Linked DNA regions of Dyadobacter chenhuakuii. The protein of the gene in region 1 binds, or shares a complex with, the protein of each later gene. Links are inferred from orthologs where the notes say so. Each region holds a gene or a part of one and is shown on either strand. Other genes may lie near its edges.

What was found.
Region 2: the proteins of accD (region 1) and NFI80_RS10885 are in contact, whole or in part, in a solved structure (PDB 8UXZ), measured with the Escherichia coli proteins. The link is inferred for Dyadobacter chenhuakuii from one-to-one orthologs.
Region 3: the proteins of accD (region 1) and accB are in contact, whole or in part, in a solved structure (PDB 8UXZ), measured with the Escherichia coli proteins. The link is inferred for Dyadobacter chenhuakuii from one-to-one orthologs.

Annotation. Positions count from the first base shown.
Region 1 is NZ_CP098805.1:4,768,110-4,775,777, reverse strand. What follows is about bases 3,172-6,066. They hold accD (acetyl-CoA carboxylase, carboxyltransferase subunit beta), read right to left. Parts: upstream 5,093-6,066; coding sequence 4,250-5,092; downstream 3,172-4,249. Other genes in these bases: ftsZ (cell division protein FtsZ), read right to left, coding at 5,912-6,066; NFI80_RS19890 (NADPH-dependent FMN reductase), read left to right, coding at 5,331-5,873; NFI80_RS19900 (radical SAM protein), read right to left, coding at 3,271-4,248; NFI80_RS19905 (nuclear transport factor 2 family protein), read left to right, coding at 3,172-3,269. In the rest of the region: rpsA (30S ribosomal protein S1), read right to left, coding at 1-1,418; NFI80_RS19915 (HNH endonuclease), read right to left, coding at 1,617-2,126; SsrA-binding protein SmpB, read right to left, coding at 2,271-2,729; more of NFI80_RS19905, read left to right, coding at 2,790-3,171; more of ftsZ, read right to left, coding at 6,067-7,336; cell division protein FtsA, read right to left, coding at 7,371-7,668.
Region 2 is NZ_CP098805.1:2,618,636-2,626,242, reverse strand. The notes cover bases 2,082-4,915. They hold NFI80_RS10885 (acetyl-CoA carboxylase carboxyltransferase subunit alpha), read right to left. Parts: upstream 4,059-4,915; coding sequence 3,105-4,058; downstream 2,082-3,104. Other genes in these bases: NFI80_RS10880 (MBL fold metallo-hydrolase RNA specificity domain-containing protein), read right to left, coding at 4,093-4,915; NFI80_RS10890 (HAD family hydrolase), read right to left, coding at 2,461-3,096; NFI80_RS10895 (site-2 protease family protein), read right to left, coding at 2,082-2,471. In the rest of the region: NFI80_RS10900 (phosphotriesterase family protein), read right to left, coding at 1-881; more of NFI80_RS10895, read right to left, coding at 1,269-2,081; more of NFI80_RS10880, read right to left, coding at 4,916-5,517; dacB (D-alanyl-D-alanine carboxypeptidase/D-alanyl-D-alanine endopeptidase), read left to right, coding at 5,638-7,110; ATP-dependent protease subunit HslV, read right to left, coding at 7,112-7,607. UniProt on the Escherichia coli protein: Component of the acetyl coenzyme A carboxylase (ACC) complex. First, biotin carboxylase catalyzes the carboxylation of biotin on its carrier protein (BCCP) and then the CO(2) group is transferred by the carboxyltransferase to acetyl-CoA to form malonyl-CoA.
Region 3 is NZ_CP098805.1:4,053,208-4,060,756, reverse strand. The notes cover bases 2,261-5,036. They hold accB (acetyl-CoA carboxylase biotin carboxyl carrier protein), read right to left. Parts: upstream 4,002-5,036; coding sequence 3,519-4,001; downstream 2,261-3,518. Other genes in these bases: NFI80_RS16710 (beta-ketoacyl-ACP synthase III), read right to left, coding at 4,633-5,036; efp (elongation factor P), read right to left, coding at 4,039-4,605; accC (acetyl-CoA carboxylase biotin carboxylase subunit), read right to left, coding at 2,261-3,483. Outside these bases: NFI80_RS16740 (Nramp family divalent metal transporter), read left to right, coding at 1-176; NFI80_RS16735 (Gfo/Idh/MocA family oxidoreductase), read left to right, coding at 305-1,612; NFI80_RS16730 (DUF5618 family protein), read left to right, coding at 1,685-2,056; more of accC, read right to left, coding at 2,140-2,260; more of NFI80_RS16710, read right to left, coding at 5,037-5,628; phosphate acyltransferase PlsX, read right to left, coding at 5,717-6,655; rpmF (50S ribosomal protein L32), read right to left, coding at 6,788-6,982; NFI80_RS16695 (YceD family protein), read right to left, coding at 7,095-7,549. UniProt on the Escherichia coli protein: This protein is a component of the acetyl coenzyme A carboxylase complex; first, biotin carboxylase catalyzes the carboxylation of the carrier protein and then the transcarboxylase transfers the carboxyl group to form malonyl-CoA.

The DNA.
Region 1 (7,668 bases):
CTTTCGAAAGTATCCCATGGGTTTTCTTCAAGTTGTTTGTGGCCAAGAGCCAGACGACGGTTGTCCGCATCCAGTTCAAGAACAACAACTTCAAGCTCGTCATTTACTTTCACGAAGTCAGAAGGATGTTTGATTTTCTTAGTCCATGAAAGGTCAGAAACGTGAACAAGACCGTCGATACCTTCTTCTAGCTCGATGAACAAGCCAAAGTTAGTAAGGTTGCGAACTACTCCTTTGTGACGTGTTCCGATTGCATACTTGTCTTTCAACGAAGCTTGTGTCCAAGGATCCTCAGTCAATTGCTTAATACCAAGAGACATTTTACGCTCGTTACGATCCAGTGTCAATACTACTGCACTGATTTCGTCATTTACGTTCATGAATTCCTGAGGATTGCGCAGGTGCTGAGACCATGACATTTCAGAAACGTGGATCAAACCTTCAACACCTGGTTTGATTTCAAGGAATGCGCCGTAATCAGCAACATTAACAATACGTCCTGTAACTTTTGATCCAACCTGCATTTCTTCTGCAAGAGAATCCCATGGGTGAGACTGAAGTTGTTTCAAGCCAAGAGAAATACGTTTTTTCTCTTCGTCGAAATCCAACACAACCACGTTCAATTTCTGATCCAGCGCAAGCAGGTCAGATGGGTGGTTGATACGGCCCCATGAAATATCAGTAATGTGAAGAAGACCATCTACACCACCAAGGTCAATGAACACACCAAAGTTTGTCATGTTCTTGATAACGCCTTCCAGAACCTGACCTTTTTCAAGGTTGTTCAGGATTTGCTGACGCTGTGCTTCAAGATCTTTTTCGATCAATATTTTGTGAGATACAACTACGTTATCATTTGCGTAGTTAATCTTAACAACTTTAACCTCCATACGCTTTCCAACAAAAATGTCGAAATCGCGGATAGGCTTAACATCGATTTGTGAACCTGGCAAGAAAGCCTCGATGCCGAATATATCAACAATAAGACCACCCTTAGTTCTTCTCTTCACGTTAGCATCGATAACCACATCCTCGTCAAACGATTTCTGAATGTTATCCCATGCAGTAATAACTTTTGCTTTTTTGCGTGAAAGAACAAGCTGACCCTGTGCGTCTTCCTGGTTTTCTACGTAAACTTCCACTTCGTCGCCAATTTTCATTCCTGGCAAATCGCGGAATTCATTTGAAGATACGATACCATCAGATTTGAAACCGATGTTAAGGATCACTTCACGGTCTGTAATACCTACTACAATACCTTTTACTACTTCCTTTTCCTGAACAGGAGAAATGGTAGTCTCATACATTTGTTCGAAACGATCGCGGTCAGCAGTTGAATAACCCGTACCGAAACCTTTGTCTGCTGCTTTATCCCAATCGAAATCAGGAAGAGGTTGATGTTGATTTTCCTTAGACATAAATAGGAATTATTGCTCTGTGTACATCAGCTTCCGAGCTAAATAGCTGAAAATTAGTTAAACAAGTATTTTTTGAAAAAATAGAGCGCAAAAGTACGCATTATTCAAAATAAAATCCCTAGTAAGAGTGGATTTTTTTGAAATCAATGATAGACGAGAAGAATTGAAGCTCTCGGAAGGGAAAATTCAGGCTATAAATTAATATGATCTTTCCTTAACACCCAGATACGGAAGCCATTCTGCATCAGCCAAACCGGAAAAATCCCTGATGAACATTAAAAACGAAGGACGGAAAGGGCGCTGGCGAAGTGGCATGCCTACTTCTTCCGGTGTATGGTCTCCTTTTCTTGAATTGCAGCGCTTGCAGGCAGTGGCGAGGTTATCCCAGGTGGTTTTGCCACCTCTGGATTTGGGAATAACGTGGTCTAGTGTGAGATTATCGTGTGTTCCGCAATATTGGCACCGGTTACTGTCCCGCTTGAAAAGGTTTTGCCTCGTCATGACGACACCTCTGTATGGAATATGAATGTAGCGGTTGAGGCGGATGACAACGGGCATGGGAAACTGATCGTTGACCGTTCGGAGATAATGTCTCGGCGATTCGGCCAGCATTTCGGCCTTGTTCATGTAGACTAATAAAAACGCCTTTGGAACGGTGCAAACACTTAACGCACTATAATCTTGATTAAGAACCAGTACTTTACCCATGAGCCCTAGAGGTATTTAATTCCGACAATATAGGAATTTTTACCTTACAAAACGCGCCCGCAAATTCAATTATTGTGAAAAAATAATTTGCAGAAGATGCCCTGTATCACCCATTTAGCTGTTTTTAGAGTAAAGGATAGTTACCTAAAGATTCATGCGATCCGTTTCGCGCTTCATGTCCTTTTCTTTGATGGAATCGCGCTTGTCGTACAACTTTTTACCTTTGGCCAAAGCAATGTGCAACTTCGCCAGCCCGCGCTCGCTGGTAAAAAGCCTTACCGGAATGATCGTTAAGCCCTGATCTTTCAGATTCTCATTCAACTTCCGGCGTTCTCTCTTGGTAATGAGTAATTTACGGTCACGCATTGGGTCGTGATTGTAATGTGTCCCTTCCGTATAAGGGGAAATGTGCAGGCTCCTGATATAAAGCTCTCCGTCCATAAACAGACAGTATGCATCCTGGAAATTCACTTTGCCTTGCCGGATCGACTTTATCTCTGTTCCGGTCAGCACCATTCCGGTCGTAAACTCTTCCAGGAAGAAATATTCGAAGGAGGCCTTGCGGTTTTTTATATCTACTTTTTTAACTATTTTTTCAGACATATTAATTCTCAAATTCAAAAGGGGCTCAAAATTAAGCTTTTGTTAAAACTATACCAATTAATGAAAAAGCATGCACACATGAACCGTCTGAGATTCGTCCTGACGATGATCTCAATGTTTTTCTTTGCAAACAGCGCATTCAGCCAGGAATATGATCCTCGCATTATGAGCACTGTAAATGCATTGTTTGACGGAATGCGCGAAGGAGACTCAACGAAAGTGCGAAATGCCTTTGCGCTAGGCAGCACAATGATGTCGGTGCCGGAAAATCCAAAGGATTCCATTGCGATTAAGAAAAGCTCAATCGACGGATTTGTTAAAGCCGTGGGTAAACCACATTCAGAAAAGTGGGATGAGCAGATTTATAAAGTGAACATTTCAGTAGATGGGCCAATGGCCATTGTGTGGGCTCCTTATAAATTCTTCCTGGGGGAGAAATTCTCACATTGCGGCGTGAATGTTTTCACATTGATAAAAATCGCTAATACCTGGAAAATAACCTCCATAACAGACACGCGAAGAAAAGAAGGCTGCTTATAAACTAAAACCGCACCATCTGCTTCCAGGTCCCTTTAATGCGGTTATACTTAATGGTGCTGGGAAGCGCTTTCCACCAGTATTTATTCATTTCCACGGCAAATGAGGGCTGCATATAGCAATTGATTGCGCAGCTTTCGCATGCCGGTAATTTGCCTTCCAATGCTACGAGCTTTTGGACTTCGTCGGAATGATAGAGATCGAAGAGATTTCCTTCGATAGGAAAATCTTTCAGGCCCAAATGATAACAGGGCAAAACGAGCTTGTTTTCGGGAGAGATGACAATAGTTGTGCTGGCCGCTTTGCACACCGGATCTTCGACGTGGTTTCCGCCATCGAGCCGCAATTGGATGAATGCTTCGTTAAGGTAAATGTTCTTCTGTTTTCCCCACCATGTCAGCTCGTTCAATGTTTCTTTCGAAAGATTTGAGCCGACATTGTTGTATTCAAAAACAGGGTTTAAGATCAGAATCAGATCATTGGGTAAACAAACTTCTTCCCAAAGCTGCCGGATTTGATTAACATTATTTTCAAAAACCGTAAAGATAATGTCCGGGCGTTCGCCTAGTGATTTAGCGATCGCTATGGATTCCATCACCTTATCAAAGCACTTCACATTTCTCGATTTATCATGCTCATCGCGGTCCGGGGAATCGAGCGAGAAGTGGAGCATATCAATGAGGCCACGGAGCTTTTCCGCTTGTTTTGGATAAAGTAGTCCGTTGCTGGTCACCGTAGTGATCATGCCGTAGTCTTTGGCTTCTTTTAAGAGCACATCCAGCTGCCGGTGAAGCAGTGGTTCGCCGCCGGTAAAGTCGATGACCTTAACGCCCAGCTTTTTCAGATCCCTTAAATTTTCTCTTAAATTCTCAACCGTAATGTAGGGCGAAGGCTTTTCCCAAATGTCGCAGAAACCACATGATGCATTGCAGCGATAAGTCACGTAGTAATTGCAAAGGACCGGATGGGAAATCAAACGCATATCAACGAAGCATGGTAAGCAGGCTGGTTAATTTATCTTTCAGGTCTTTGCGGTCCACAATGAAATCCAGGAAGCCGTGTTCCAGAACAAATTCAGCGCTTTGAAATCCTTTTGGCAAATCTTTACCAATGGTTTCACGAATTACGCGCGGGCCTGCAAAACCGATCAACGCTTCTGGTTCTGAAATGTTGAAGTCGCCCAACATTGCGTAGGATGCAGTAACACCGCCCGTTGTAGGATCCGTCAAAAGTGATATATATGGAATTTTTGCTTCCGATAGTTGTGCCAAACGAGCAGAAGTCTTTGCCATTTGCATCAGTGAAAATCCAGCTTCCATCATCCGCGCTCCACCCGATTTTGAGATCATCAGGAACGGGTGCTTGTGCTCCAATGCATATGTAATCGCACGGGCGATCTTCTCCCCCACAACCGAACCCATAGATCCGCCAATGAAATTGAAATCCATACAAGCGATCACAATGTCCAGCTCATTCATCTTGCCGTGACCTGTCCTGACCGCATCTTTTAAACCCGTTTTCTGCATTGTGGACTTAATGCGGTCGGGGTAAGCTTTTGTATCAACAAAATGAAGCGGGTCGCCCGACATGAGATTTTCGTCGAGCTCTATAAACTCATTATCATCGAATAACAGGTTGAAATAAACATCAGAACCCACCTTTTCGTGATAATTGCAATGCGGACAAGTGAACGCATTCTGCTTATGCTCTCTGGTAGGCGTAATTTTTTTACAATTAGAACACTGGTACCATAAACCGTCAGGAGCTTCACGCTTCATTTCGGTGGGTGTATTAATACCTTTCTCTTTACGAATAAACCAGGACATACTATTACGTGAGTTAATTTTAAAAATCTGAATATCAGATTTTTAACTGCTTTTCATGATGAATGTTGGCCTCAAAGATAGCAATAAATGTCATGCATAGTAAAACGAACTATGCCGCAACATTACATTGATAAGCTGTTTAAGGCACTATCTTGAACAATTTTGTCCTTAATTTGTTACTAAATCAGCCCATTAAGGGGCAACATACAGGCGACATCCGCCTCTTTACTTTACATTCATGACAACAACTTCTTCTCCTATCGTGATCATTGTAGGCACTAACAGGCCCAACTCCATGTCACGAAAAATAGCGGACTATTATCAGGAAATATTCAATAAGCTCAATGTTCCCAGTACAATCCTTGATCTGATAAACCTGCCGCATGATTTCACCGTGTCGGCGATGTACGAAAATTCAGGGAAAAACTCAGATTTTAATAATCTCAAATCCCTGCTGGAACAAACGGACAAATTTATCTTTATCGTTCCCGAGTACAATGGTTCCTATCCCGGCGTTCTCAAAGCGTTTATCGACGGGCTGCCTTATCCCAACAGCTTTACCAATAAGAAGGCCGCACTGGTGGGCTTATCTTCCAATATGCAAGGAGCTGCATTAGCATTGAGCCATCTGAATGATGTATTCAGTTATCTGGGCATGAACACATTGGCATTACGGGTGAAGTTAGGGCAGATCCGCTCACATTATCATGACAATGTAATATCAAATGCGTTGTACAAAGAACTACTGGAACTTCAAGCCGGGCAAATGATCCATTTCTAAGCAAAAAAGGGAGCGTTTGCTCCCTTTTTTGTCCTTAATTATTTCAACCAGTGCTGCTCCATTTCGGTCGCTGGAACTGTGGGGCGTTTCCAGAGCTCCACGCGGCTCCGGCGGAACGCGGGGCCTTCGAGATCCCCGAATTTAACCAGGCCGTCTTTGAACGAAGCGATCATTACATCCAGTTTTCCAATTTCTTCATTGTCCCAGTCACTATTGCCTTCAACATCTGTGATCGGCAACTGAGCAAATCCGCTTGGTACAATTTCACGGTCGATGATCAGATCGATCGGGCCGGTTGGCGTGCTTTCTTCCAGCTCGCTCGTCACGACCAGTTCTGTTTCGTATTCGGGCGCTTTAATTTCTTCTATAACAGGCTTGGCATCCGGTGTTTTGGATTTAACGCCGTTTCTAAGCTCAATTCCCGGGATAGGTGACTCTATGCTATCAAATCCTGCTGCAACAATCGTCACGCGTAATTTATCACCCAAAGAATCATCTGTAATGGTTCCCAGCTTGAACATCCGCGCTTCTCCACCCACTTGTGAAAGCACATAACGCCAGATTTCGCGCTGCTCCTTCATGGTCGCTTCCTTTTTCTTGCTTGTAGCAAGCGTTACCAGGATGCGTTTTGCTCCGCGGATATCCCTGTCATTTAAAAGCGGCGAATCCAGCGCTTCCTTAATGGCCATCGAAGCACGATCAGCTCCGGTCGCCTCAGAGGTTCCCATTACCGACTGGCCTGCATTCTTAAGGACTTTCTCAACATCTTTAAAATCCGTGTTGATATTTCCGTTTGTCGTGATGATCTCAGAAATACTTTTTACAGCATTAAGAAGAATGCCGTCTGCCTCGGCGAATGCCTGTGTCAGGGTCATGTCCTCATAAAGCTCTTCCAGCTTGTCATTCAAAACCACCAGCACCGTGTCACTGAACTCCTTTAATTGCTCAATCCCTTCGAGTGCCTGTTCCTTTTTATCAAGTCCTTCCCAGGTGTAAGGCGCAGTTACTACCGCCACTGTAAGCTTGCCCATTTCCTTTGCAAGCTGTGCAATCACCGGTGCGGCGCCTGTTCCTGTTCCACCACCCATACCCGCTGTGATAAACACCATTTGGGTTGATCCGCCGAGCAGGCTTTTAATTTCTTCAATCGTTTCCAACGCAGCTTCCTTGCCTTTGGTAGCATCCGTTCCGGCTCCCAAGCCTTGCGTTAATGTTGCACCAAGCTGGATTTTTACGGGCACCGGGCTGTTAGCAAGCGCCTGGCGGTCGGTATTACACACTGCAAATTCTACATCCTTGATCTTTCTCTCAAACATGTAGTTGACCGCATTGCTTCCTCCACCTCCAACACCGATCACCTTGATAATGGCTGGCTCTGCCTGGTGTTCGCCGGTGGGCTGGTCTTTAATTATTTCGTTCACAATGTAGTCCTGGTCTAAAGATTGCAACAAGCTTTTATTCATATTTTCGGAGATTGAATGCGTTTATGCTTTGTTTTCAATAGTCACTCAGACCATCATCTTTTTTGCGGATAATGCTGTTAAAGCTATCCCAAAAAGTCCCGACTTTCTTACCCGGCTCTTCCTTAGGCGGAATTTCCTTTACTTTCTCACGCTGCACAACAGTGCCTGTGTTAAATGAAGTCGTAGGCTTGCAGACCGATTTTACCCGGGGATCTATATTACGAAGTCCGGCCCAGGCCAGACCGATCGCTGTGCTGTATGAAGAATTGCTGACCGCATCTGCTTTGGCGGTTCTTTCCAGGTTTTCGGGATAACCCACCCGGACTGACATG
Region 2 (7,607 bases), 2.1 Mb from region 1 along the record:
TCGCCCGGTTTATACCAGCCCGCGTCGTGTGACAGGAGGATTTGTTTTATAAAGCCCTTTGCTTTCAGAAATAAAATCAGCGTAGCTATCTTCTCAACATTATCTTCATTCACGCCATCCAGACTAACCCAGCAACCACTTTTCGCAATTTTTTCAAAATCCTCATTGCTTCCGCTGGCGTGAACCCAGACGAAAGCTGACGGACTAACCCCATTTTTTTGCAATATTTCAATTTCCTGAGCAGCTGGGAGAGCTGGCCCCGTATGAGAACAGATCGTTAATCCCGTTTGTAGATGAGTAAGTGCGGCTGCACGGATCAGTTTCTGGTGAAGTTCAGAAAGCTGGCCGGCATTAACGCTGGTTTTAATAAATCCCGGCTTAATGTTCGTACCGTCAATGCCGTTCCGGAATTCGTTAATCCAGCGCTTTGAAAGTTGTTCCGCGGTTTCTGTGAAAGCAAATCGGGGTAAGTATTTATTGTCCGAAGCACCATAGTAACCCGTGTTCGTCAAGACATTCAATCCAGATTTTTTAGATAATTTTTGCAGCAATAATACGTCCCGTCCAAGGTAAGCAGGCGTACATTCAACCAGACTCTTGATGCCCCTTTCCTTAATTTCAAGCAGATAGGGAAGGACTTTGTTGATGACCTCGTCATGATCCCATCGATCCGGTGTAACCTTGTCCGCCCCGATAAAATCGACCAGAACATGCTCATGAATAAGCGTGTGGCCAAGATCAGCAACATTGATTTTTCCGGCAACGCTATATGTAAATGGTTCATCAAAAGTAAATTTCCCCAAAAACGGCACGCCGGCGCAAGCAGCAACGAATTGCCTTCGGGAGAATATAGGGGTTGGGTTAATGTTTACTGATTTCATATGTGTGAAGTTGCAATTTTGATCCTTCATTTGAAAGCGCATTGTCCCTCGTTTTGCTACCGATACTTCATCCCTCCGGGATTGCACAACCGCCCAAAATCGCGGAGCGATGCAATGTTGGTAGCAATATATTATTCGTGAGTATTTACAAATCCCGGAGGGATGTGACGGACTGCACAATGTTTCATCCCTCGTGGGATTTCCTCCGGTTCGCAATCGTTGTTGCTACCGATATTTCATCCCTCCGGGATTGCGCAACCGCCCAAATCGCGGAGCGATGCAATGTTGGTAGCTATATGTTATTCGTGGGCATTTCACAAATCCCCGAGGGATGTGACGAACTGCACAATGTTTCATTCGTTGGGATTCCCCTGATCCAACGCTTTATTACTCAATCAAAATAAACGGAGTCGGGCTGAATGAGATGATGAAGATGATTAATGCGCAGATGCCCAGGATGATACGTGGGGCGTCGAGGGGTTCGTTTTCGTCGGTGTCGGGGTGGCGGATGCCGAGGAAACGGCCCAGGATGAAAATGAATGGCAAGAAACCGGTAGAACCTTGCCAGTCGGGCCGAATGTAGGATACGGCGAATTGCCCTACTACCACAATCAAACTTAGCATTAAGCCCGTCATGGGACTATCGCTGGCCCTTTTGAAACAGATATATAGGAAATAAATGTAGATGGCCAGATAGAAGAAACGCTCGTAGAAAACAGCATTGCTTCCTGTTGCAAACGACTCTGCCGTAAAAAGACCCAAACCAGCATAAAAAGCGAACAATCCGAAAAGGATCGGCGCAACGATATCAAATTTTTTCTTGCCGATTAAGCCGTAAAGAATGTGCCCGCCATCCAGCTGACCAATTGGAATAAGATTGAGGGATGTAAAGAAAAGAGCAAGATATCCTGCGAAAATGTACGGATAATGGATCATTTCGTAGGCATGCGGCAAGCGCGCCGGATCTGCAATGTAGGTTTTAAACATCCAGAATAGAATGTTATCGCCCAATGCAATGTTACCTGAGGCATTTTCATAAGCAAATTGCGGGTAACTCAAACCAAACCGCGCGTATTCAGGATGTATGGAAAAAATGTATTCCGGCGGTGGCAAATGGGTAAAGCCATACCAGAGAACCACCAAAGCAGCAATGAAACCGGCCAGCGGACCAGCTATGCCGATATCGAAGAACTTTAAGCGCGAACGGACAACGGATTTAATGCGAATAAATGCGCCCATGGTTCCGATACTGTTTGAAATACCAAACCAAAGCGGAATGTAATAGGGGAGCGTAACCTTTACGCGATGCATTTTGGCAACAAAATAATGGCCGAACTCATGAATGGTCAGGATCGCCAGAAAAGGGATTGAAAATTGGAAGCCCTGCTTAAATTCAGCCCACCCGAGAAATTTAACGGTTTCATCGGTGACCGGCTTTTCAGCCCCGCTGCCCATCAGGAAGTAGGCAAAGTCGTATACGAAAGCAAAAATGTTGCCGTAAATCCATTCAGCGCCAGCCATTGTGGTGGTAATGATCGTCAGAATGAAAAGAACGGCCTGAATGATGTAAGTGCGTGTGTTAGACTGCATAGTCTTTAAGATATTCCAAAATGGTTACTGGTTTCTGGACGTGAATGGTGTCAATTCCTAATAACGAAGCGGCCTCAATGTTGTCGCGGTTATCGTCCAGGAAAAGGGTCTCCTCTGCTTTAAGACCTGCCTGTTCCAACACTTTTTGATAAATCCGCGGGTCTGGCTTCATTAACCCCATTTCATAGGATAGGAAAACAGTTTCGAAAAGATCATCCAGCTTTTTAACGCCGGTTGATGCTTCCAGAATTTTGTTAACCTGTGTAATGTGGATCGAGCTTGTGTTGCTCAGCAGGAAAAGCCGGTAATTTTTTGATAGGTTTTGAAGCAGTTCCACGCGCTCCGGAGGAAGATCCAGCAGGAGACTGTTCCAGGCTGTATCAATGGCTTCGTCGGAGAGATCGGAGAATTCCAGGATTTTCCGCACATAATTGCGAAAACCCGCTTCGTCCAGTTCGCCCGTTTCAAACTGCCGGAAAAGCGCATTTTTGCTGAATAGTTCAAGGATTTCAGCTTGTTCCCTGCCGCTTAGTTCTGCAAATGATTTTGACGCAACGGGCACGTCAATGTTCAGAATTACGTCGCCCAGGTCAAAAATGATATTCTTTATCTTGCTATTCTTCATTGTTCCGGTTATTCAACAACTACACCCATTGCACAGAATTTCTCAATGCGTTGGTCAATCCTGTCCTGGTGCTCAATCGCAGCGAGTTCGTTAATGTTTTCCAGGATAACCATTTTCAATTTCTCGGCCATCCAGTGGTGATCTAAATGTGCTCCGCCCAATGGTTCGGGAATAATGCCGTCGATCAACCCGTTCTTTTTCATATCCTTAGCCGTGATTTTCATCGCTTCGGCAGCCTGTTCTTTGAAATCCCAGCTTCTCCAAAGGATTGCTGAACAGTTTTCAGGGGAAATCACTGAGTACCAAGTATTTTCCAACATTAAAACACGGTCGCCTATGGCAATTCCCAGCGCACCGCCCGAAGCGCCTTCACCAATCACGATGCATATTACCGGCACTTTCAGCATGAACATTTCTTTCAGGTTGCGCGCAATGGCCTCGCCCTGACCGCGTTCCTCAGCCTCCATACCTGGAAATGCGCCCGGAGTGTCGATAAGGGTAATAATAGGTTTGTTGAATTTTTCAGCCAGTTTCATCAGGCGTAATGCCTTGCGATAGCCTTCGGGATTAGGCATACCAAAGTTCCGGTGCTGCCTTTGTTTTGTATTCCGGCCTTTTTGTTGTCCTATGAGCATGAAAGACTGTCCGCCTACATTGGCAAGCCCGCCAATAATAGCCGGATCATCCCGAACCTGGCGGTCACCATGCAATTCGATGAACTCGTCGCAGATCAGCTCAATGTAATCGAGCGTATATGGACGGTCCGGATGGCGCGAGAGCTGCACACGCTGCCAGCGTGTAAGGTTCTCAAAAATTTCCTTTCGAAGATCTGTTATATTGTTTTCCAATAAGGAAATGGCGCCGGAAAAATCCACATTATTGTTCTGCGCCAGTGTTTTCATTTCTTCGAGCTTGCGTTCGAGCTCGGCCATAGGTTTTTCGAAATCCAGGTATGTTCTCATATTCAGGTTCTTGTTTGTCTGGCAGCGGGGCAGCTTAAAGTTCGTAAGTGCGTCCCCTCAATGGTATTTCTACCGATTTATAGCCGTTTTCTTGAATTTTACTTTGGAAATCAGCCATGCTTTGCTGTTCTCCGTGTACCAGAAAAATGCCTTTCAGCTTTTCCGGATCTTGTAATTTGATGAATTTCAATAAATCATTCTGATCTCCGTGGCCGCTAAATACGTCAATTTTTTCAATATTAGCCAAGACGGGCAGCTGCTTTCCGCGAATTGAAATTGTGTCCTGTCCATTCAGAAGCCGCCATCCCAATGTTCCCTCAGAAGCATATCCGATCATCAGGATCGTGGCATAAGGGTTGCCAATATTAGCCTCCACGTGCTGCTCCACACGACCGCCCTGGACCATACCCGAAGACGAGATGATAATGCAGGGTTCGTTGTAGTTGGAAACAGCCTTGCTGGCATCCGAGCTTTCGAGATAGATAAGGTTGTCAAAATCAAAGAGCATGTCATTATCGTCCTGAAAAGTGCGTGCTTCCTTATTCAGCAGACGCACGTGGCGCTGGTACACTTTCGTGCTGCTATGCGCCAGCGGACTGTCTGAGAACACCTTTAAGTTTGGAAATGAATGATCCATGTAGATCTTATTCAATGTGTAAAGGAGCGCCTGCGTGCGGCCCACACTGAACGAAGGAATAATTAACCTGCCCGGAATATCAATGCAAGTTCGTTTGATCACATCTGCTAACGCTTCCGCGGGCGAGCCCTGGTCCTCATGCAGACGGTTTCCGTAAGTGGATTCGCAGATCAAATAATCAACCTGCGGGATTTCCTGGGGATCAATTAGCAGCGGATAATTGCTCCGGCCGATGTCCCCGGAAAAGCAGATTCGCTTTTTTTCGCCATCTTCATAAACTTCGAGCACAATATGCGCGGCGCCCAGCAAATGCCCGGCCGCGTAGAAAACGATGGTTACATTATCTGCAATGCGATAGCGCTGGCCGAAAGCGACCGGCACGAAGTTGTCCAATGCCTCATTTACGTTCTTTTCAACGAAATAATCCATCGGAACCTCCTTCTTTTTCTTGCCTCTTTTCTTGGAAGAACCGTTCATACGGGCATTCAGGCGTTTCTGATGCAGGTTAGCGGCATCTCTTAAAAGCAGTGAAGTGAGCGCCAGGGTAGGCTCAGTACAAACAACCCTTCCTTCAAATCCATATTTATACAGATTCGGAATGTTGCCCGAATGGTCAATGTGAGCGTGTGTTAAAAGTACTGTATTGATTAAACTCGCATCAAATGGGAATACACTTTTTTGCTCCTCATACCTGGTTTTTCTACCGATCTCGTCTAAGTCAAAGTCAGAGCCGCAGTCAATTAAAATTCGGTAATCGTCTGTCTCTAAAAGAAACATGCTACCTGTCACCTGCTGCGCAGCTCCCCAAAATGTCAATTTCATACGTTGGAAATGGGGTGTATCTTACAAAAGTACCAAAAACCGGCTGAGATTTGGAGATTACTTACTAGTTTAGATTTGGTATCTTCTCTTTCTGTGCGAAAGTCACCCTGCTAAACTAATATGAAATCCGGCCTGTTTTTGTTTTTTCTTTTTTTCTGTTTAAATGCCAATGCTCAAAATATAGACAGTATCGCGCTCAATAACCTCCGCGATGCCGTGCTGGAACTCGAAAACAGTGAATTGATGCGAAGCGGTTCCCTTTCCCTGAGTGTAAAAAAAGTAAAGGATGCCTCAAATGTTTTCGCATTGAATACCGAACGCTCATTGCCATCCGCTTCCACATTAAAATTAGTCTCAACAGCCACAGCGCTGGCGGTTTTTGGTGGTGATTTCAAATTTCAAACATTTCTGGAACACGACGGGATCATCAGAAACGACACATTAATCGGTAATGTATACATTCACGGAACCGGCGATCCGTCGCTGGGAAGTGAACGTTTCAAGGGGTATCCCACAGCAAACGAGGTCATTACCCGTTGGGTTGCAGCGGTTAAGAAAACGGGCGTCCGGTATATCAAAGGCAGTATCATTCCCGACGCCTCCTTTTTCGATGCCGAAACCGTTGCCAGCACCTGGATCTGGGGGGATTTGGGGAATTATTACGGAGCAGGTGTTTCAGGATTGAATTTCAACGAAAATTTGTACAAAATTAAATTCAAGCCCGGCGCGGACTTTGGCGATCCCACCACATTTGTTGGTATCGAGCCAGCCATTCCTTACCTGACATTTGTCAATAAGGTAACAACGGGTGAGAAAGGCTCTGGGGATAAGACCATTGTTTACAGCAGTCCGCTGGGCAATGAGGTCGTCCTTACCGGCACAATCCCTGCCGGCCCGGCAGTGTTTACAGTAAAAGGTTCGATTCCCAATGCAGCTGAATATGTGGCTTTTGCATTGAAAAATAGTTTGTTAAACGCCGCCATCGGAATAGGAGAGAACAAAGTGCCGCAGCCCGGAATGCCTGCCGCGTTTGCCAATCCGAAGGTTGTGCTGGACAAATACGAGTCACCGCCGTTGCGAGATCTTTGCCAGCAAACTAATTTTTGGAGCGTTAACTTGTACGCCGACGCACTTTTTAAGCAAGCCGGCAAACGACTTGCCGGAAATGCAGCATTTGATGATGCAGCCAAGGCCATAACAGCTTACTGGTCGGGTAAAGGAGCGGATTTGAGGGGATTTTATATCAAAGACGGGAGTGGCCTGTCACCGTCCGGCTCCATCACAACCCACAGCCTGACAGACATTCTGAACGTCGCCAACAAGGATGCCAGTTTCAATGATTTTTACAAGAGCATTGCCGTCCTCGGCTTGAATGGCACCGTCCGGAACCTTGGTAAGGGCACGAAAGCCGCTGGGAATATGCATGTTAAGAGCGGGTCTATTGAAGGAACCCGCGCTTATGCCGGTTATGTCACGTCCAAATCAGGTTCGTTGCTCAGCTTTTCAATCATTGCCCACAAATACATGCCGGGCAGCAACCGCATGATTTCCGATTCACTGGTGAAAATCATGACATTAATGGCTGAATTATAACTTACTGCACTTTTTCGATTACCAGGTTGTGATTTGTATAAATGCAAAGGTCTGCTGCAACCGTTAATCCTTCGCGCACCATCTCTTCCGCAGTAAGGTGTCCTGCATGTTTTTTCAATGCTTGTGCAGCTGACAACGCATAATTCCCGCCCGATCCGATGGCTGCAATGCCGTTTTCTGGTTCAAGCACATCGCCAGTTCCTGAGATCACGAGGATTTCTTCCTTGTTGGCTGTGATCATCATGGCTTCCAACTTGCGCAGGTAACGGTCTGTCCGCCAATCTTTTGCTAATTCTATTGCAGCGCGTTTCATATTGCCGCCGTATGCATTCAACTTTTCTTCGAATTTTTCAAGAAGCGTAAAAGCATCTGCTGTGGACCCCGCAAAGCCCACAAGAATTTTGCCGCCCATGAGCGTCCGGATCTTTTTCACATTGCTTTTAGCAACTGTATTACCCATTGTAGCCTGGCCATCCGCGCCCAAGGAAACCGTTCCG
Region 3 (7,549 bases), 710 kb from region 1 along the record:
TGGGCGGAATCGCCACTTCGATCCTGTTACTTTTAATCGTTTATGTTTCGCTAGTTTTTCGCTTCAAAGAGCTGCCTGCCTCCCTGAAACCCACATTAATCTATGACATTTTCTTCTGGATAAGCGTCATTTCCATATTAACAGTGAGCGGATATGGCGTTATCAAGATTTTTTGAATAGTACAAAATGACAAAATTATAGTATTATTTAGCAAATGTTGCTAAGGGAGCGTTTGCGAATAATCGTCTCATTTATATAATCTTACCATTCAGTTTCGTCCCATTACTATCCTGATCTTCCGAATATGAGTAAAGAAAATGAAGTTTCACGCCGGGATTTTATCAAAAATTCTACCGGAGCCGCCGTTGCGCTTTCGATTCCGTCCATCATTCCGGCCAGTGCTTTCGGCGCCAACGACCGCGTGCGGGTGGCAGTCCTGGGTGTGAACGGGCGTGGGCAAAGCCATATCAGCGGTTTTAATAACCTCAGCAATGTAGAAGTAGCCACATTATGTGATCCGGATAACAACATTCTTCAAAAAAGAGCGAAGGAATTTGAGGAAAAGACAGGGAAGAAGGTGAAGATGGAAAATGATCTCCGTAAGGTTTTTGAGGACAAAACCATTGACGCCGTCAGCATTGCAACACCCAATCACTGGCATGCACTGGCAGCGATATGGGCTTGTCAGGCAGGCAAGGATGTGTATGTGGAAAAGCCCGGTTCTCATAATCTTGCCGAAGGACGGAAGCTGGTTGAGGCTGCGCATAAATACAAACGGGTTGTGCAGCACGGCGTTCAGTTACGCAGTTCCGAAGCATTGCAGGAAGCTGTGAAACATTTGCGCGAAGGATTAATAGGCAATGTTTACATGGCAAGAGGTTTGGTCTACAAATGGCGCCCAGATATTGGTGACAAAGGCACCGAACCCATCCCCGCAGGACTCAATTACGACCTCTGGACCGGACCAGCGGAAATGAAGCCATTCTCCAAAAATTACGTGCATTACGATTGGCACTGGCATTGGAACTATGGCAATGGAGACATTGGAAATCAAGGCATTCACGAAACGGATATGTGCATGTGGGGCCTGGGCGTGGACAGTTTTCCTGAGAAAATCACTTCATCCGGCGGCAAATTTCTGTGGAACGATGCCAAGGAAACGCCCGAAGTGCTGACGTCATCATTTGTATATCCCAAAGAGAAAAAGATCATTGAATTTGAAGTACGTCCCTGGATGACGAACGACGAAGGCGGCACAGGGATCGGCAACATTTTCTATGGTTCCGAAGGCTATATGGTCGTAAAAGGTTACGATTTCTACGAAACATTCCTGGGCAAAGAAAAGAAACCCGGCCCAACGCGCAAAGCTGGTGGCGACCATTACAAAAACTTCATCGACGCCGTGGTAGCCAAAGACCCAAAGATCCTGAACGGCCCCGTAGAAACCGCCCACCTTTCCTCCGGCCTGGCCCACCTGGGCAACATCGCCTACCGAACCGGAAGAGCATTAACCTTCGACCCCAAGACGGAAAAGTTTATAAATGACGATGATGCGAATAAGTATTTGACCAGGAAGTATCGGGCACCTTATTCGTTGCCTGGGGGGGTTTAGACTAAGCCTGACGAATGGCCAGGACTTTGTCCGGGCTATTTTATTACCTTTGAGTTATTTAACATTACACACATGAATGCATATCCAGAAATTGACAGGTATCTAAACAATGCAAAAGAGATCCTTGGCACGAAGGCACAAAAGGATGGGAGTGAGTACAAAGACATTAAATATGTTCAGATGGCATCTGGGACGGCTTATAACGCTGCACTCATGATTGCGGATGAGTATTTGAAGAAACGAGAGGGTGCAAAATTTGTGAAACCCAAAAGCATTGAAGATTACCGCAACAGGCTTAGAAAGTATAACAAGACATTGCTTTCCTATTTGAATGAGGCGTACGACACGCTTCATCTGGCAGGTTACTATCACGGAACGCCTTCAGTAAGGACGATTAAGGAAGGGCTGGACGCTACGAGGAAGATGCTTGCTATTTTAAATTAAACAATCCTGCATTAAGATTATTCAGAAAACAAAAATGGCTGCCAGTGCGAACTAGCAGCCACCTTCTGTTTTATATGTTCTCTCTACAAAGTCGAAAAATCAAACGTCTCCAAATATTTCGTTGTGAAGTTTCCGGATTTGAAGCCGGGATCGTCCATGAGTTTAATATGGAAGGGGATCGTGGTTTTAATTCCTTCGATGACGAATTCCTGTAATGCACGCTTCATACGTGTGATTACTTCTTCGCGTGACTGGCCGCTGACGATCAGTTTGGCGATCATGGAATCGTAATTTGGTGGAATGGTGTAGCCGCTGTAAACGTGGCTGTCGATCCGAACACCGTGACCGCCTGGGAAATGCAGATTGGTGATCTTGCCTGGTGCAGGGCGGAAATTGTTCGCGGGATCTTCTGCATTAATGCGGCATTCCATAGCGAAAAGCTTTGGCGTGTAGTTGACGCCTGAAATCGGCTCACCTGCTGCTACTTTGATTTGCTCCTTAATCAGGTCAAAATCAGTAACTTCCTCAGTAATAGGGTGCTCAACCTGAATTCGGGTGTTCATTTCCATAAAGAAGAACTCACCGTGCTTGTCTACCAGGAATTCAATGGTTCCTGCTCCTTCGTAACCAATGGCCTGCGCACCTTTGATGGCGGCTGCACCCATTCTTTCCCGAAGTTCATCCGTAATGATCGGAGAAGGCGTTTCTTCAACCAGTTTCTGGTGACGACGCTGGATAGAGCAATCGCGTTCCGACAAGTGGCAAACCTTACCAAACTGATCTCCAATGATCTGAATTTCAATGTGGCGCGGCTCTTCTACAAATTTTTCGAGATATAAACCGTCGTTACCAAATGCTGCTGCTGACTCTGTGCGGGCATCATTCCATGCCTTTTCAAATTCATCGGGCTTGTTAATGATCCGCATGCCGCGGCCACCGCCACCGGCAGTTGCCTTTACGATTACCGGATAACCAATGCCTTCTGCCAGCATTTTACCCTGTTCCACCGATTCCAAAAGTCCTTCCGAACCCGGAACAACCGGAACACCGGCAGCGATCATGGTTGCTTTCGCAGTGGCTTTATCACCCATCCCGTTGATCTGGGCGGCAGTTGCACCAATGAATTTAATGCCGTAATCGGCACATATTTGAGAGAATTCAGCATTTTCAGACAAAAATCCATAACCAGGATGGATGGCGTCTGCGCCCGTAACTTCGGCGGCTGAAATGATATTTTGAATGCTCAGATAGGACTGACGGCTTGGCGGCGGACCGATACAAACGGCTTCATCTGCAAAGCGAACGTGAAGACTATCACGATCGGCTGTGGAATACACAGCAACCGTTTTGATGCCCATTTCACGACAGGTCCTGATAACACGCAAGGCGATCTCGCCCCGGTTGGCAATGAGTATCTTTTTAAACATGAAAATCAATTAAGTTTTATAGATCGTCCATTGCCTTATATAGGCTCAACTAGGAATAAAGGCTGGTCAAATTCAACCGGAGTGGCGTTTTCAACCAATACTTTTACAATTTTTCCTGAGATCTCAGATTCTATTTCGTTGAAAAGCTTCATTGCTTCGATCACACAAACCACTTTACCCGGCTTAATTTCGTCGCCGATGTTAGCGAAAGCAGGTGTTTCAGGGCTTGAAGCACGATAGAATGTGCCAATCATTGGCGATTTTATAGTGATCAGATTGGAAGATGCTGATTCTGAGGAAACCGCTGGCTCAGCAGGTGCGGAATGCGTAACGGCCGTAGTAGGCGTAACCGGTGCATATGAGGGCGCTGGTGCCGCTTGTGACGAAGATAATGATGCCGTTGGTGCAGAACCGTAGCGCTTCACCTTTATTTTCAAATCGGTCGTTTCAATGTTCACTTCATCAAGTCCCGACTGGGCAATGAAGTCAATCAATTTTTGGATTTCTTTGGTTTCCATTTAGTCAAAATTAAAACTGTGGGTGATGATCGTTGAGCTATGCTTTTACTCTTTCTACGTAATCGTACGTGCGCGTGTCAACTTTAATTTTCTGGCCTTCTTCAATGAATAAAGGAACCATGATCCTCGCACCGGTTTCCACCTCGATCGCTTTCTTGGGAGAGTTCGCCGTATCACCTTTTAAGCCTGGCTCAGAATAAGTTACCAAAAGCTCGACAAACGGAGGCAATTCGCAAAGCAGCGCAGCGTCAGTTTCTGTGTTGATCAGGATCTCAACTTCCTGACCTTCTTTCATTAAATCAGCATTGGTGATCAGTTTTTCATCGATCGAAACCTGATCGAATGTTTCTGCATTCATGAAATTGAAACCCATTTCATCCTTGTACAGAAACTGAAATTTATGTCTCTCCACACGAACCGGAATTATGCCTGCGCCGGAGGAGAATGTGTTATCCAAAACTTTGCCCGAAGTAAGGCTTTTCAGCTTGGTACGAACAAATGCATTGCCCTTTCCAGGTTTTACATGCTGAAATTCAATTACTTGAAAAAGATCGTGATTGAAGTTGATCACTAATCCGTTACGCAAATCTGCGGTAGTTGCCATTTTAATTCAAAAATTAGTATTAATATTTTATTCGCCGTAGGCCCACTTCAGATAAATGGAGCCCCACGTAAATCCGCCTCCAAAGGCAGCCAGAACGAGATTATCACCCTTTTTTAATTGCGATTCATAATCCCAAAGACATAGTGGAATGGTTGCGGAGGTGGTATTTCCATATTTCTGGATGTTCACCATTACTTTATCCATTCCCACACCCATGCGGTGCGCCGTTGCTTCAATAATGCGCCTGTTTGCCTGATGCGGAACCAGCCAGGCTACATCATCCCCGCTAAGGCCATTTTTCTCCATGATCTCGGCCGAAATATCAGCCATATTGGTCACAGCAAACTTAAATACCTGAGCACCATCCTGATATACGTGATGCAAACGCGCATCTACGGTTTCGTGCGTGGGCGGATAGCGGCTTCCTCCTGCTTTTTGGTTCAGGTAAGGATAACCTGCACCGTCGGATTTGATAATAGAATCAATGATGCCGTTTCCTTCTGTATCTGGTTCAAGCAAAACAGCGCCTGCGCCATCGCCAAAAAGAATACATGTTTTCCGGTCGGTGTAATCTACGATCGCAGACATTTTATCTGCGCCTACGATAATGATCTTTTTATATTTTCCTGTCTCAATAAACTGTGAGCCAAGGGTAAGTGCATAAACAAAGCCTGAACAAGCCGCCTGAATGTCAAAGCTTCCGACGTTTTTGATCCCTACCATATCACAAATAAGATTGGCAGTGCAGGGAAAAATGAAGTCGGGGGTTGTTGTGGCGCAGATCAGGAGGTCAATTTCGCTGGGAAGGGTGTTGGTTTTGGCAAGCAATCCTTTTACAGCTTCGGCACCCATATGAGAACTTCCTAAACCTTCGCCTTTGAGGATATGCCTTTCTTTGATGCCGGTGCGGCTGACGATCCACTCGTCATTTGTCGCCACCATGGTTTCAAGTTCGGCATTTGTCAAAATATAATCAGGTACATACCCTTGTATTCCTGTTATAGAGGCTTTTATATGGGTCATGATAAATTTAACTATTCAAAATCCGAATAGGTTTTTGTAAAAAAGAACAGAATCAATTTATTCATTTCGTGGTTGTCAGCAATGGAAATTAATTCAATGCCTGCGCAATATGCAAATATGCTTTTGACTTGACCTGTTTATATGCCCAGCCGAGCATATTTTTTATTGCTATCGGCGATGATATGCCATGAGCGATCATGACATTGCCATTCACACCAATGATCGAGCTTCCGCCAATGGATTCGTAATTTGTTTGATCTACGAATTCATCGCTGAAACCCCGTTGCTTGGAAATTTCATAGAATGATTCGCCCAATTTAAATAAGACATTGCCTGTAAAGCCATCCGTTACGATTACATCGGCTTTATTGGTAAAGAGATCTTTACCCTCAATATTTCCTATAAAATTGATTCGTTTGTTTTGTTTGAGCAGGGGATAAGTGGCCTGAGTTGTAAGAGAACCTTTTTGTTCTTCCTCCCCAATGTTCATCAGGGCTACTCTTGGCTTGTCTATCTGAAAAGTATATTGGGCAAAAATAGAGCCTATCTCTCCAAATTGCGCAAGCACTTCTGGCTTGCAGTCGGCATTAGCGCCAATATCCAGCATAATCGAATAGCTGCCGTCAACCTGTGGCACAAATCCTGCAATAGCTGGTCTTATAATTCCTTCGATCGCCTTAATGCTAAAAAGCGCTCCTACGTGCATAGCCCCCGTGTTACCGGCACTACAGAATATGTCGACTTCTTTTTCTTTCAGAAGTTTGAAACCGATCCCGATGCTGGAATTCGGTTTTTGAGAAAGGGCTTTTGTTGGATGTTCCCCCATCTCAATAACATCTTCTGCGTGAACGACGTCAACATTATCAGGAGTGAAATTGTGCTGGTTGAATATGTCCCAAATTACACTTTCACGGCCAATTAAAACGATTCGCGCCTCGGATGGTAGTTCAGAAGCGGCCTGAATAACCCCTTCAACAATTGCCTGTGGAGCTAAATCTCCCCCCATGGCATCTACCGCAATTTTCATTTACACGCTGTTATTTTAGACTAATAAGTTAGAAATCGAAGGTGTAAATTTAGCAGATGTGCCGTAGTAAAAAAGAATTTCGCAACAACTTTTATACGGCTGCTGCGAAATTGATATACTCATCGACTGAAACTAGACTGTTTTAGAATAGTTCTCAACTACAACTTTACCTCTATAAACCAAGTTGCCTTCGTGAACGTGTGCACGGTGGAATTGGTGAATTTCTCCTGTCGAAGAATCAGTGCCTAATTGTTTTCCTGTAAGGAAATCATGTGCTCTGCGCGAATCGCGACGGCTTGTGGAATGTCTCCGCTTAGGATGTGCCATGATGCTTTATTTTCTGTATGTTTTGTTTTTGGTTTTATCCGTCGGTTGAAACCGGCGGTCATTATAAATTTCCGGCGGTTTCAACCGACGGGTATTGGTATGCGGGGTATTGTTATTCGCCCTTCAGCTTTTTTAATGCTTCCCAGCGGGGATCTATTTTTTCTTCTTCTTCTGTTTCTTCACTTTCCGCGGTTTCCGATGAATAGACCAGAATACCTTCGGCTTCATCTAACGGATCAATTTCCTCTTCCTCGCCGCGCAGGTCCGGATGGATCTTTTTGACAGGGAGCGCTAATGCGATGAAGTCAAAAATGTAGCGTGCTACATTGATCCTGGTCGTATTGCGGTTGATGATCTCGATCTCGTCCGTCAGTTCCTCGTTATGATCGCCAAACTTTAAAATAATGCGATCATCCTGGTCAATGGGCTCTTCAAATGGTTCCAGGCTTCTGTCACAAGTCAGCGTAACGCTTCCTACTGTGTGAAAATTAAGCTGGATCATAGTGGCCGATTTGTTGAGCACAACATGCGTTTTGAAATGGCCAAACTCGATCAGATCCTGTTCAA